2 regions of the Pseudoduganella sp. UC29_71 genome follow, and region 2 is predicted to be linked to the other one. Evidence: predicted binding sites of a transcription regulator. Region 2 holds the regulator's gene; the other holds the start of a gene.
The links. Region 2 encodes HrcA, which represses chaperone genes, less so after heat shock. Its sites were predicted from a motif close to TTAGCACTCNNNNNNNNNGAGTGCTAA; they were not measured.
Positions count from the first base shown of each region.

Region 1 (5,757 bases), 1.7 Mb from region 2:
CCGGCCAGAACGCACTGGCGCAGGTGAAAGCCTTCGACGACGCGCTGCAACTGAGCGGCCTCATCATCACCAAGCTGGACGGCACGGCCAAGGGCGGCGTCATCGCGGCCATTGCCCGCGTGCGCCCGGTGCCGGTGTACTTCATCGGCATCGGCGAGCGCATCGAGGACCTGCAGCCGTTCAACGCCACGGAATTCGTCGAAGCCCTGCTCGGATAACGGATAAGGACAGCGCGCGCCCATGATCGAATTCCAGCACGTTAGCAAACAATACTCGGCCGACGCCACCGCGCTGCGCGACGTGTCGCTGACCGTCAACAAGGGCGAACTGGTGTTCCTGGCCGGCCCGTCCGGCGCCGGCAAGTCCACCCTGCTGAAGATGATCGCCGCCATGGAGCGCCCCAGCTCCGGCAAGGTCATCGTCAACGGCCAGGACATCGGCAAGCTGAAGCCGGCCGGCGTGCCCTTCCTGCGCCGCAACCTGGGCCTGATCTTCCAGGAACAGCGCCTGCTCACCGACCGCTCCATCCTCGCCAACGTGATGATGCCGCTGATGGTGACCGGCCAGCCGCGCGCGCAAGCCGAGCAGCGCGCCCGCGCCGCGCTCGACAAGGTGGGCCTGGGCGAGCGCGCCAGCGCCTCGCCGCTGGCCCTGTCCGGCGGCGAACAGCAGCGCGTGTCGATCGCGCGCGCCATCGTCAACCGCCCGCAGATCATCCTGGCCGACGAGCCGACCGCCAACCTGGACCGCGCCAGCGCCGACCGCGTGCTGGAGGCGCTGCGCGCCTTCCACTCGGTGGGCGTGACGTGCCTGATCTCCACCCACGACGACCAGGTGCTGGCCGGCGCGGCGCGCGTGATCCATCTGAAACAGGGCCAGCTGCACGGCGCCGGCGACGCAGCCGCGCAGGAGGAGGCCGCATGACCAGCTGGTTCCGTCAACACGGCTTCGCCCTCGGCGCGGCGCTGGTGCACCTGCGCAAGGCGCCCGGCAGTTTCCTGTTCAACATCCTGGTGGTGGCCATCGCCCTGGCGCTGCCCTTCATGGGGCTGACGCTGCTGGACAATGTGCGCCCCCTGTCCGAGCAGATGTCGGTCGATCCCGAAATCAGCCTGTTCATGAAACAGGACGTTTCGCGCGAGCAATCGGCCGCGCTGGCCACGCCGCTGCGCGAGCTGATGAAGGACGCCAAGATCATCTTCGTGCCGCGCGAAAAGGCGCTGGACAACCTGAAAGGCAAGAGCGGCCTGTCGGACGTGATCGCCACCCTGGGTGAAAACCCGCTGCCGGACAGCTACATCGTCAAGCTGGACGCCTTCCGCAGCGCGGCAGCCGGCCTGGACGTGGACTTGCTGGCCGAACAGATGCGCGCCCTGCCCGGCGTGGACACGGTGCAGATCGACTCGGCCTGGGTCAAGCGCCTGGCCGCGCTGATCGGCGTGCTCAAGCTGGCCCTGCTGCTGCTGGCGGCCACCTTGGGCACCGTGGTGGTGGCGGTGGTATTCAACACCATCCGCCTGCAGGTGCTGACGCAGCGCGAGGAAATCCTGGTCTCCAAGCTGATCGGCGCCACCGACACCTTCATCCACCGCCCCTTCTATTACACCGGCGCCCTGCTCGGCCTGTGCGCCGGCGGCGTGGCGCTGGGCGCGGTGGCGCTGGCGCTGCAGCCGCTGAACCAGGCCATTGCCGAGTTCGCCCGCCTGTACGCCTCCGAATTCCAGCTCGCCCCGCTGGAGCCGCTGCCCATGGCCGGCCTGCTGGCCGTGTCCGCCACGCTGGGCCTGATCGGCGCCGTGCTGTCGGTGCAGCGCCATCTGGCCCGCCTGAACTGAGTTACGGCGGGTTACGCGCGCAGCGCTAACCCGCCCTACAACGTCCATCGTAGGGCGGGTTAGGGCGCAGCCCGTAACCCGCCGAAAGTGCGTTCACGCACAGTCCCCGCCGCCTCCCCCGGCTATCCTATGCATATTGACGTTTCGCAAATACAACGCGGATAGCCGCGCCTTTGCCAAAAGCCATCGACTAGAATCAGCCCATAGCATTACCGCTATCAGGGGCATTGCAACTGGCGATTGGCACTCACCGATTGAGAGTGCTAATATATGCCCATCGATACCTCATCTCATGCTTGAAAGCAAGATTAAGCTGAGTTTAAGAAGTGTCAAGCAAGATGCAAGAATCCGAAACATTCCGTGTTCGACGAGCGAGGGAACAAAAAATGACTATGATGACCGCACCTGCCGCATTGGTACCATCCAATAAAAATGCCATGGCACTGGGACTGGGATTCACTGGCAACCTGGGCAACCTGGACGCCTACATTTCGGCGGTCAACCGCCTGCCTATGCTCACGCCTGAAGACGAAAAGCGCCTGGGCCGCAACCTGAAGGAAAACAACGACCTGGGCGCCGCGCAGGAGCTGGTGCTGTCGCACCTGCGCCTGGTGGTTTCGATCGCGCGCGGCTACCTGGGCTACGGCCTGCCGCACGCCGACCTGATCCAGGAAGGCAATATCGGCCTGATGAAAGCCGTCAAGCGCTTCGACGCGGACCAGGGCGTGCGCCTGGTGTCGTATGCCATGCACTGGATCAAGGCTGAAATCCACGAATACATCCTGAAGAACTGGCGCCTGGTCAAAGTGGCCACCACCAAGGCCCAGCGCAAGCTGTTCTTCAACCTGCGCAGCCACAAGACCGGCCTGGACGCCATGTCCCCGGCGCAGATCGACCAGCTGGCCAAGCTGCTGGACGTGAAGCGCGAAGAAGTGATCGAGATGGAAACCCGCCTCAGCGGCCGCGACATCGCGCTCGAATCGCCGACCGACGACGAGGACGACAAGTTCGCCCCGATCGCCTACCTGTCCTCCGAGCAGAGCGAGCCGACCCGCGTGCTGGAAGCCGAGCAAGTGACGCGTCTGCATTCCGAAGGCCTGGAAACGGCGCTGGGCAAGCTCGATCCGCGTTCGCGCCGCATCGTCGAAGCCCGCTGGCTGGCCAACGACGACGGCTCCGGCGCCACGCTGCACACGCTGGCTGACGAATTCGGCGTCTCCGCCGAGCGCATCCGCCAGATCGAAGCGGCCGCGCTGAAAAAAATGAAAGGCGCGCTCGCCGCCTACGTGTAACACAGGTAACACAGGTAACACAGCAGCACCCGAAAATGGGGTCAGGGTTAATTAAATAATTAACCCTGACCCCATTTTCACGCGTGCGCCGCGCTTGATGTGTTTTAGCTAATATTTTAATCCGTAGAGGAGAATGAATATGCAGCTCAGAATCATCAGCTTACTTGCCGCCTTCGCCGGTTTCGGCATTGTTGCATGCAGCGTGGTGGCGCAGAATGGCGGCGGGGATGCGCCGGCGCCGACGCCAGCGCCGCAGCGCAAGAGCGCCACCTATACCTTGAGCGCCGGCCAGAGCGTGGCGCTGACCCCCACCGCCACTCTGAAACTGGAACGCGTCAACGACAGCCGCTGCAAGACCGGCGCGGTGTGCGTGTGGGAAGGCTATATCAGCTACAGCTTCGTGCTCACCAACAATGGCAACTCCAGCAGCTTCGTGCTGGCGGAAAAAATGCCGGGCGGCAGCAATACCGCCACGCAGCAGGGTCTGCGCTTTACCCTGACAGGGCTGGAACCGCCGGAACCGCCGGCCTTGAATGCTCCTGTGCCAACTTATCGGGTAAGCTTGCGGGTGGATATTTCCTAGCCACCAAGCTCAGCTACCGATAAGAGACCCATGACCTCGCCACATCGCCGCGCCCTCCCTTCCCTGCTTGTTTCTTCCATCATCATTACCGTCGCCGCCGCGCCGGCCGCCTGGGCCAAAAGCCCGGTGGCGACCGGCACCGGCGGCGCCGCCGCCACCATCAGCGAACAGGCCACCCAGTCGGCCATGACCATCCTGAACCAGGGCGGCAACGCGGTGGACGCGGCCGTGGCGGCGGCCGCCACGCTGGGCGTGACCGATCCGTTCAGCTGCGGCATCGGCGGCGGCGGCTTCATGATGATCTATCTGGCCAAGGACAAGCGCGTGATCACCATCGACCACCGCGAAACGGCTCCGGCCAACTTCCAGCCCACCATCTTCCAGCAGGACGGCAAGGAACTGGACTTCGAGCAAACCGTGGCCAGCGGCATGTCGGTTGGCGTGCCGGGCACGGTGCGCGGCTGGCACGAGGCGCTGGACCGCTACGGCTCCATGCCGCTGAAGAAGGTGCTGCAGCCCGCCATCAAAGTGGCGGCAGAGGGCTTCCGGGTAAACGCCAATTTCTCGCGCCTGGTGGCCTCCAACGAGGCCAAGTTCTCGCTGTTCCCGGCCACGGCCAAGCTGTACCTGAAGGACGGCAAGGCGCTGCCGGAAGGCGCCCTGCTGCGCAACCCGGACCTGGCCAAGGCGTACCGCGAACTGGCGGCGGGGGGCATCAAGGTGTTCTATGAAGGCAAAATGGGGCGCGCCATCGTCGATGCGGTGAACAACCCCGGCGCCAAGGTGCGCGCGGGCGCCATGACCATGGCCGACCTGGCCAACTACGAGGCACGCATCCGCCAGCCGCTGCGTTCCACCTACCGCGGCTACGACATCTACGGCATGCCCCTGCCCAGCAGCGGCGGCGTGGCGGTTGCCGAAGCGCTCAACATCCTGGAAGGCTACGACCTGAAGTCCATGCCGCGCGAGAAGGTGGAGCATCTGTACCTGGAGGCGAGCCGGCTGGCCTTCGCCGACCGCAACGCCTACCTGGCCGATCCGGAATACCTGGAAGCGCCCGTGCAGGGCCTGCTGAGCAAGGACTACGCGGCACGCCGCCGTGAGCTGATCAATCCGCAGCGCGCAGCCAGGCGCGCGGAAGCGGGCGACCCGTATCCGTTCCAGAACGACCAGAGCGTGCCGCTGCGGCCAGCCAATGTCAAGCTGTTATCCGAAGGCGCACACACCACCCATCTGACCGTGTCGGACAAGGACGGCAACATCGTTTCCTATACCTTCACCATCGAGTCCTGGGGCGGCAGCGGCATCACCGTGCCGGGCTACGGCTTCCTGCTGAATAACGAAATGACGGACTTCGACTTCAGTGGCCCGCATCCCAACGTCCCGGAAGCGGGCAAGCGTCCGCGCAGCAGCATGTCGCCCACGCTGGCGTTCAAGGATGGCAAGCCGGCGTTCTCGATCGGCAGCCCGGGCGGTTCCACCATCATTACCACTGTGCTGCAAACCATCGTCAACCACGTGGACCTGGGCATGACGATGGACCAGGCGGTGGACGCGCCGCGCCTGTCCCAGCGCAACAACGCCGTCACCGACGTCGAACCGGGCTTCGGCGGCAGCGACGCGGCCAAGGCGCTGGAAAACCTCGGCCAGCGCTGGAGCCCGGCTCCGCAGGAAATCGGCGCGGCCAATGCGCTGCTGTTCAACACGGATGGCACGGTGACCGCCGTCAGCGAAGGCAAGCGCCACGGCGTGGGCAGCGCGCTGGTGCAGAAGAAGGGCCATTAAAGCAGCGGCTGTGCGCCATGCGGCTGGGCGGCTGTGCGTCCGGGCGGCCCTGCGGCCCTGCGGCTGTGCAGCTGTGCGGCCCCGCGGCTATGCGCACGGCCGGCCCTGCGCGGCGGCGTGCCGCTCGCGGCTATCGGCGGGCGCCTGCGCGCGCTCGTTCATGCCATAGTCGCGCACCACGCCCGCAATGCGTAAGCGGTAATCCTCAAAGATGGCAGCGCGGCCCGCCGACTGCGCGGTGCGGTGCGCTTCCAGCTGGCGC
Region 1 is NZ_CP170549.1:257,531-263,287, reverse strand. It holds gene ftsY (signal recognition particle-docking protein FtsY) at 1-218, shown strand, start outside; gene ACFJI2_RS01200 (cell division ATP-binding protein FtsE) at 241-924, shown strand; gene ftsX (permease-like cell division protein FtsX) at 921-1,835, shown strand; gene rpoH (RNA polymerase sigma factor RpoH) at 2,228-3,127, shown strand; gene ACFJI2_RS01185 (hypothetical protein) at 3,267-3,710, shown strand; gene ggt (gamma-glutamyltransferase) at 3,741-5,495, shown strand; gene ACFJI2_RS01175 (antibiotic biosynthesis monooxygenase family protein) at 5,583-5,757, opposite strand, start outside.
Region 1: a site for HrcA is predicted at 2,076-2,102, ahead of rpoH (RNA polymerase sigma factor RpoH). Genes of this name have one in related genera too.

Region 2 (5,757 bases):
TTGCAGTCCTGGTATTCGTTGCCGCTTTCTTTCATGCGGCAGCCGGTGTCGCCGATGACGACGATGCGCCGTGGTTCGGCGCGCGGCAGCGGCAGGGCGCGTCCCAGCACGCTGGCGCTGGCGGCGCCGGGCGGCAGCGCCGCCTCGCACACCCGCAGCGGGAAGGCGGACGGCTTGGCGTCGCCCTTGCTGGCGTTGGGGCGCAGCGGCAAGGTGGCGGGCGCGGCGCGCAGCGCCATCGGGCCGCTGGCGCCGTCCACGGTGATGGCCGGGCAGGCCGGCGCATCCAGCACCACGCGCGCCACGGCGCCGGATTCGCCCATCAGCACGTAGGCGGCGTAGCCATCCGGCGCGGCCGGTGTGCCGGACTGGGTGGCGCAGCCGGCCAGCAGGGCAAGCAGGGCTAAGGCGGCCAGCGGGGCCGGGGGCAGCTTGGGCAGCGGGGACAGGGTGGACAAGGGGTGCTCCGTGTAGACAATCCGCCAATTTTACATGCTGCCCGGGACATGCGCGGCGCGCGCCCGTAGCGCCGTGCCGCGCAGCCATGCGACAATATCGCCATGACTGCCCGCCTGCCCCTGAAAGCCATCCTGTTCGACCTGGACGACACGCTGTGGCCGATCGCGCCCGTGATCGCCCAGGCCGAGCTGACCCTGCACGCCTGGCTGGCCGAGCACGCCCCGCGCGTGGCGCAGCAATTTTCCATCGACGAGCTGCGCGCGCGCCGCATGGCGCTGCTGGCCGCCCGCCCCGAGCTGCACGTGGACCTGGCCAGCCTGCGCCGCGCCGGCCTGCAGGCCGCATTTGCCGAGCTGGGCGAGGACGAGCGCCACCTGGACGGCGCCATGCGCCATTTCTCCGCCGCGCGCAACGCCGTCCAGCTGTACGACGACGTGCTGCCCGGCCTGCTCAAGCTGAAGGAGCGCCTGGTGCTGGGCACCATCACCAACGGCAACGCCGACCTTGAAGTGGTCGGCATGGCCCACCATTTCAAGGTGTCGCTGGCGGCCGCGCACTTCGGCAGCGCCAAGCCCGATCCGGCCATCTTCCTGGCCGCCTGCCGGGCGCTGAACGTGGAGCCGTCCGAGGCGGTGTACGTGGGCGACGATTTGAAACTGGACGTGGAGGGCGCCCAGCGCGCCGGCCTGCGCGCGGTGTGGATGAACCGCGGCGGCAGCGCGGCCCACCTGGACGCGGGCATTGCGCCGGACGCCATCTGCGCCACATTCGATGAACTCCTGGACTGGCTGGAGACCCAGCTGGCAGATTGATCTACAGCCGGCGCGCGTCTGCGTGCATAATAAGCCCATGCAACTCGATACTCGTGCTCAAACCCTGCTCAAGGCGCTCGTGGAGCGCTACATCGCCGACGGCCAGCCGGTAGGCTCGCGCGCGCTGTCGAAAATCTCGGGACTGGAGCTGTCCCCGGCCACCATCCGCAACATCATGGCGGACCTGGAGGAGCTGGGCTACGTGTCCAGCCCGCACACTTCGGCCGGCCGCATCCCCACGCCGCGCGGCTACCGCATCTTCGTCGACACGCTGCTGACCGTGCAGCACATCGACGAGAGCTCGGTGGAGGCGCGCATGCGCCTGCCCAGCCAGCAGCCGCAAAAGCTGATCGCCAACGCGGCGCAGATGCTGTCCTCGCTGTCCCAGTTCGCCGGCGTGGTGATGGCGCCGCGCCACGAGTCGGTGTTCCAGCAGATTGAGTTCCTGCGCCTGTCCGAGAAGCGGATTTTGCTGGTCATCGTCAGCCCGGCGGGCGACGTGCAGAACCGCATGCTGCTCACCGACGTGGACTACACGCCGGCCCAGCTGGTGCAGTCGGCCAACTACATCAACCAGCACTACAGCGGCCTGGCGCTGGAAGAGGTGCGCGGCCGCATGCAGAACGAGCTGCGCCAGCTGCAGACCGACATGGGACGCCTGATGCAGGCGGCGGTGGAGGCCGGCAGCGAAGCGATGGCCGAGAGCGCGGACGACATGGTCATTTCCGGCGAGCGCAACCTGCTGTCGGTGAGCGACCTGTCCTCCAACATGAGTTCGCTGCGCCAGATGTTCGACATGTTCGAGCAGAAAACCGGGCTGATGCAGCTGCTGGACGTGTCCAGCAAGGCATCCGGCGTGCAGATTTATATCGGTGGCGAATCCAGCCTGGTGCCGATGGACGAGATGAGCGTGGTGACGGCGCCGTACGAAGCCAACGGCAAGATCGTCGGCACGCTGGGCGTGATCGGGCCGACGCGCATGGCGTATGAACGGGTGATCCCCATCGTGGACATTACCGCCAAGCTGCTCTCGAATGCGCTGAGCAACCATTGAAAAAAAAAACCGGGCCAGGCCCTAATGCCGTTCAGTTAAGACTGAGCGGCATTTTTATTTTGTGGTTGTAAACATTGCAAATCGCTGTTAACCTGCGTCGCAATGCTAGATGACGCCGTTCATTTCCTCGCCGATGGTTTAGAGTGCCCCGATTGGCGGCGGCTTGGGCAGCATTTACCCTATGATTGGATCGAAGAAGCGGTTGTCTGCACACACGCGGTGAGCATCCGCCAGCGTCGGTTGCCAGCCGAGCAAGTGGTGTGGTTGATCATCGCTCTGGCGCTGTACCGGCACAAATCCATAGGCGAGGTACTTGACGACTTGGGCTTGGCATTGCCGGACGCGCAAGCGCCTTTTGTGAGTAAAAGTGCGGCGGCCCAGGCGCGTCAGCGCCTCGGGGCCGAGCCACTGCAATGGTTGTTCGAGCGCTCGGCGCAAGCCTGGTGCGAGCAAGATCGCCGGGCCTATGTATTCAAGGGGCTCCAGTTGTTCGCTATGGACGGCACGACCTTGCGCACCCACGACACAGCGGATAACAGGGTCCATTTCGGTGCGCAAAATTACGCCGGCGACACTGTGGCCGGCTATCCGCAAGTACGCGGCGTAACGCTGACCGCGCTCCCCACCCACTTGATTCGCAACGCCGCGTTTGGGCCTTACGCAAGCAACGAGATGGTCTATGCTAAAGAGCTGGTACCCCATATTCCGGCTGATTCGCTCACCATATTTGACAAGGGCTTTCTGGCGGCCGAAATTCTGTGCGCTGTGACGACCGGGGCCGAGAACCGCCATTTCCTCATCCCCGCCAAATCCAACACCAAGTGGGAGGTGATCGAGGGCGAGGAGCACGACGCCATCGTGCGCATGCGGGTATCACCACAAGCGCGCGTCAAGTGTCCGGCATTGCCGGAGTTCTGGGAAGCGCGCGCCATCACAGTGGTTGACCAACAGGCGCGCAAAAGGATCCTGCTTACTTCGCTACGCGACCGTCGGCGCTATCGCGCTGCCGACATGGCGGCCTGCTATGAACGACGCTGGGGCATCGAAACCAGTTACCGCGAGCTCAAACAGACCATGCTGGGCACGGCGTTCACCTTGCGATCAAAGACGGTCGAAGGCGTGTATCAGGAAATATGGGGCACGCTGACTGCATACAATCTGATTCGACTGGAAATCGCCAAGGCGGCACTAGTCGCCAAGTGCGAGCCATCGGAGGTGAGCTTCATCAGGGCATTCCACCTCATCCAGTTCGAATTGCACTGGGCCGGCGTCACGCGCTCTTACGGCAAGCTGCCGGCATCGATGAAGCATTTGCGGGAAAGGTTGGTTACCCTCCTCAATGAGGAACGGCCCGGTCGGAAATTCGACCGGGCCGTCAAGGGCAGACCAAGGAAATATGCCGCCAGGGTACTAAAGAAAAGCCCTTAACTGAACGGCATTAGGCCAGGCCCGGTTTTTTATGGCTTGTGGGGGCAGGCTGTCTTGACGCAGTTGCCGTAGATGGCCAGCGCGTGCTCGGCGATCTTGAAGCCGCGCGCTTCGGCGATGCTCTGCTGGCGATGCTCGATTTCCTCGTCGAAGAACTCTTCCACGCGGCCGCAGTCCAGGCACACCAGGTGGTCGTGGTGCGAGCCGGCATTCAATTCAAAGATAGCCTTGCCGGTTTCGAAGTGGTTGCGGTTGAGCAGGCCGGCCTGCTCGAATTGGGTCAGCACACGGTAAACCGTTGCCAGGCCAACATCCATATTATCCGCCAGCAGGATCTTGTAAACATCCTCCGCAGTCAGATGGCGCACCGGGCTATTCTGGAAAATGTCGAGGATCTTCAGGCGCGGTAAAGTCGCTTTCAGGCCGCTTGCCTTCAGGTCGGTTGGGTTGTTGCTCATGTTTCTTACTCGTGTGTGGGACAATGTGCTTTATCATATAGTGTTTTGGCACTTCCGCTCAATCGATTTGAGGTCATTTATGCGCATCACCCAGGCTATACCGCAGTCCCTGTTGCACAGTATGAAACGCCGCACGCCCCTCGTGGCGGGGGCGATTTGCCTTGCGCTGTCCGTTTCCGGCTGCGCATCCCTCAGCACGCTGGGCGAGAAAAAGGCCGACCTCAAAGTCGAAGATAACGCGGTGGTGGCCAGCAAGGGCGCGCAAGTCCGCAGTATTTCTCAGCTGCAGAAATTCATGTGGTTCTTCTCGCCCTACCGTCCGGACATCCAGCAAGGCAACTTCATTTCCCAGGAAATGCTGCAGCAGCTCAAGCCCGGCATGACGCGCGACCAGGTCCGCTTCATCCTCGGCACGCCGCTGCTGCAGGACATCTTCCACGCCGAGCGCTGGGACTATCCGTTCCGCCTGGCGCGCGGCAATGGCGAGACCATCGACGCCACCGTGGTGGTCTACTTCAAGGACGGCAAGGTGGACCGCTTCGAAGGCGGCAACCTGCCGACCGAGCAGGAATACATCGCGCTGATCGCCGGCCCGGCCAAGAACGCCAAGCAGGCGCTGAAGGACCAGGACAAGGACAAGATCGTCGCGGGCAAGCAGAATCCGCTGCCGGCCGGCACCGACAAGCCGGCGCCGTCGGCCGTGGACGTGGAAATCAAGGCGAAAAACGATTCGAAGTAAGACCGAAGCTAGGACTATTGATGACTGAACTGAACATTGCAATCGCGGGCGCGAGCGGCCGCATGGGCCGCATGCTGATCGACGCCGTGCAGGCCGCGCCGGACGTGCGCCTGGCCGGCGCGCTGGACCGCGCCGGCTCGCCCAGCCTGGGCCAGGATGCCGCCGCCTTTTCCGGCAAGCCGGCCGGCGTGGCCATCGAATCCGACCTGGCCCAGGGCCTGGCCGGCGCAGACGTGCTGATCGATTTCACCCGCCCTGAAGGCACGCTGGAGCACCTGGCCTATTGCGCCGAGCATGGCATCAAGATGGTGATCGGCACCACCGGTTTCGACGAAGCCGGCAAGGCCGCCATCGCCGAGGCAGCCAAGAAGACCGCCATCGTGTTCGCGCCCAATATGAGCGTGGGCGTGAACGTCACCCTCAAGCTGCTGCAGCTGGCCGCGAAGAACCTGAACGTGGGCTACGACATCGAGATCATCGAGGCGCACCACCGCCACAAGGTGGACGCGCCGTCCGGCACCGCGCTGAAGATGGGCGAAGTGGTGGCCGACGCGCTGGGCCGCGACCTGAAGGATTGCGCCGTGTACGCGCGCGAAGGCGTGACCGGTCCGCGCGACCCGTCCTCCATCGGCTTTGCCACCATCCGCGGCGGCGACATCATCGGCGACCACACCGTGCTGTTCGCGGCGGACGGCGAGCGCATCGAGATCAGCCACAAGTCCAGCAGCCGCGTGTCCTACGCCAACGGTTCGGTGCGCGCCGCGCTGTTCCTGGCCGACAAGTCCGTGGGCCTGTTCGACATGAATG
Region 2 is NZ_CP170549.1:5,481,162-5,486,918, reverse strand. It holds gene ACFJI2_RS24425 (metallophosphoesterase family protein) at 1-458, opposite strand, end outside; gene ACFJI2_RS24420 (HAD family hydrolase) at 561-1,271, shown strand; gene hrcA (heat-inducible transcriptional repressor HrcA) at 1,309-2,325, shown strand; gene ACFJI2_RS24410 (IS4 family transposase) at 2,428-3,753, shown strand; gene fur (ferric iron uptake transcriptional regulator) at 3,783-4,211, opposite strand; gene ACFJI2_RS24400 (outer membrane protein assembly factor BamE) at 4,333-4,950, shown strand; gene dapB (4-hydroxy-tetrahydrodipicolinate reductase) at 4,971-5,757, shown strand, end outside.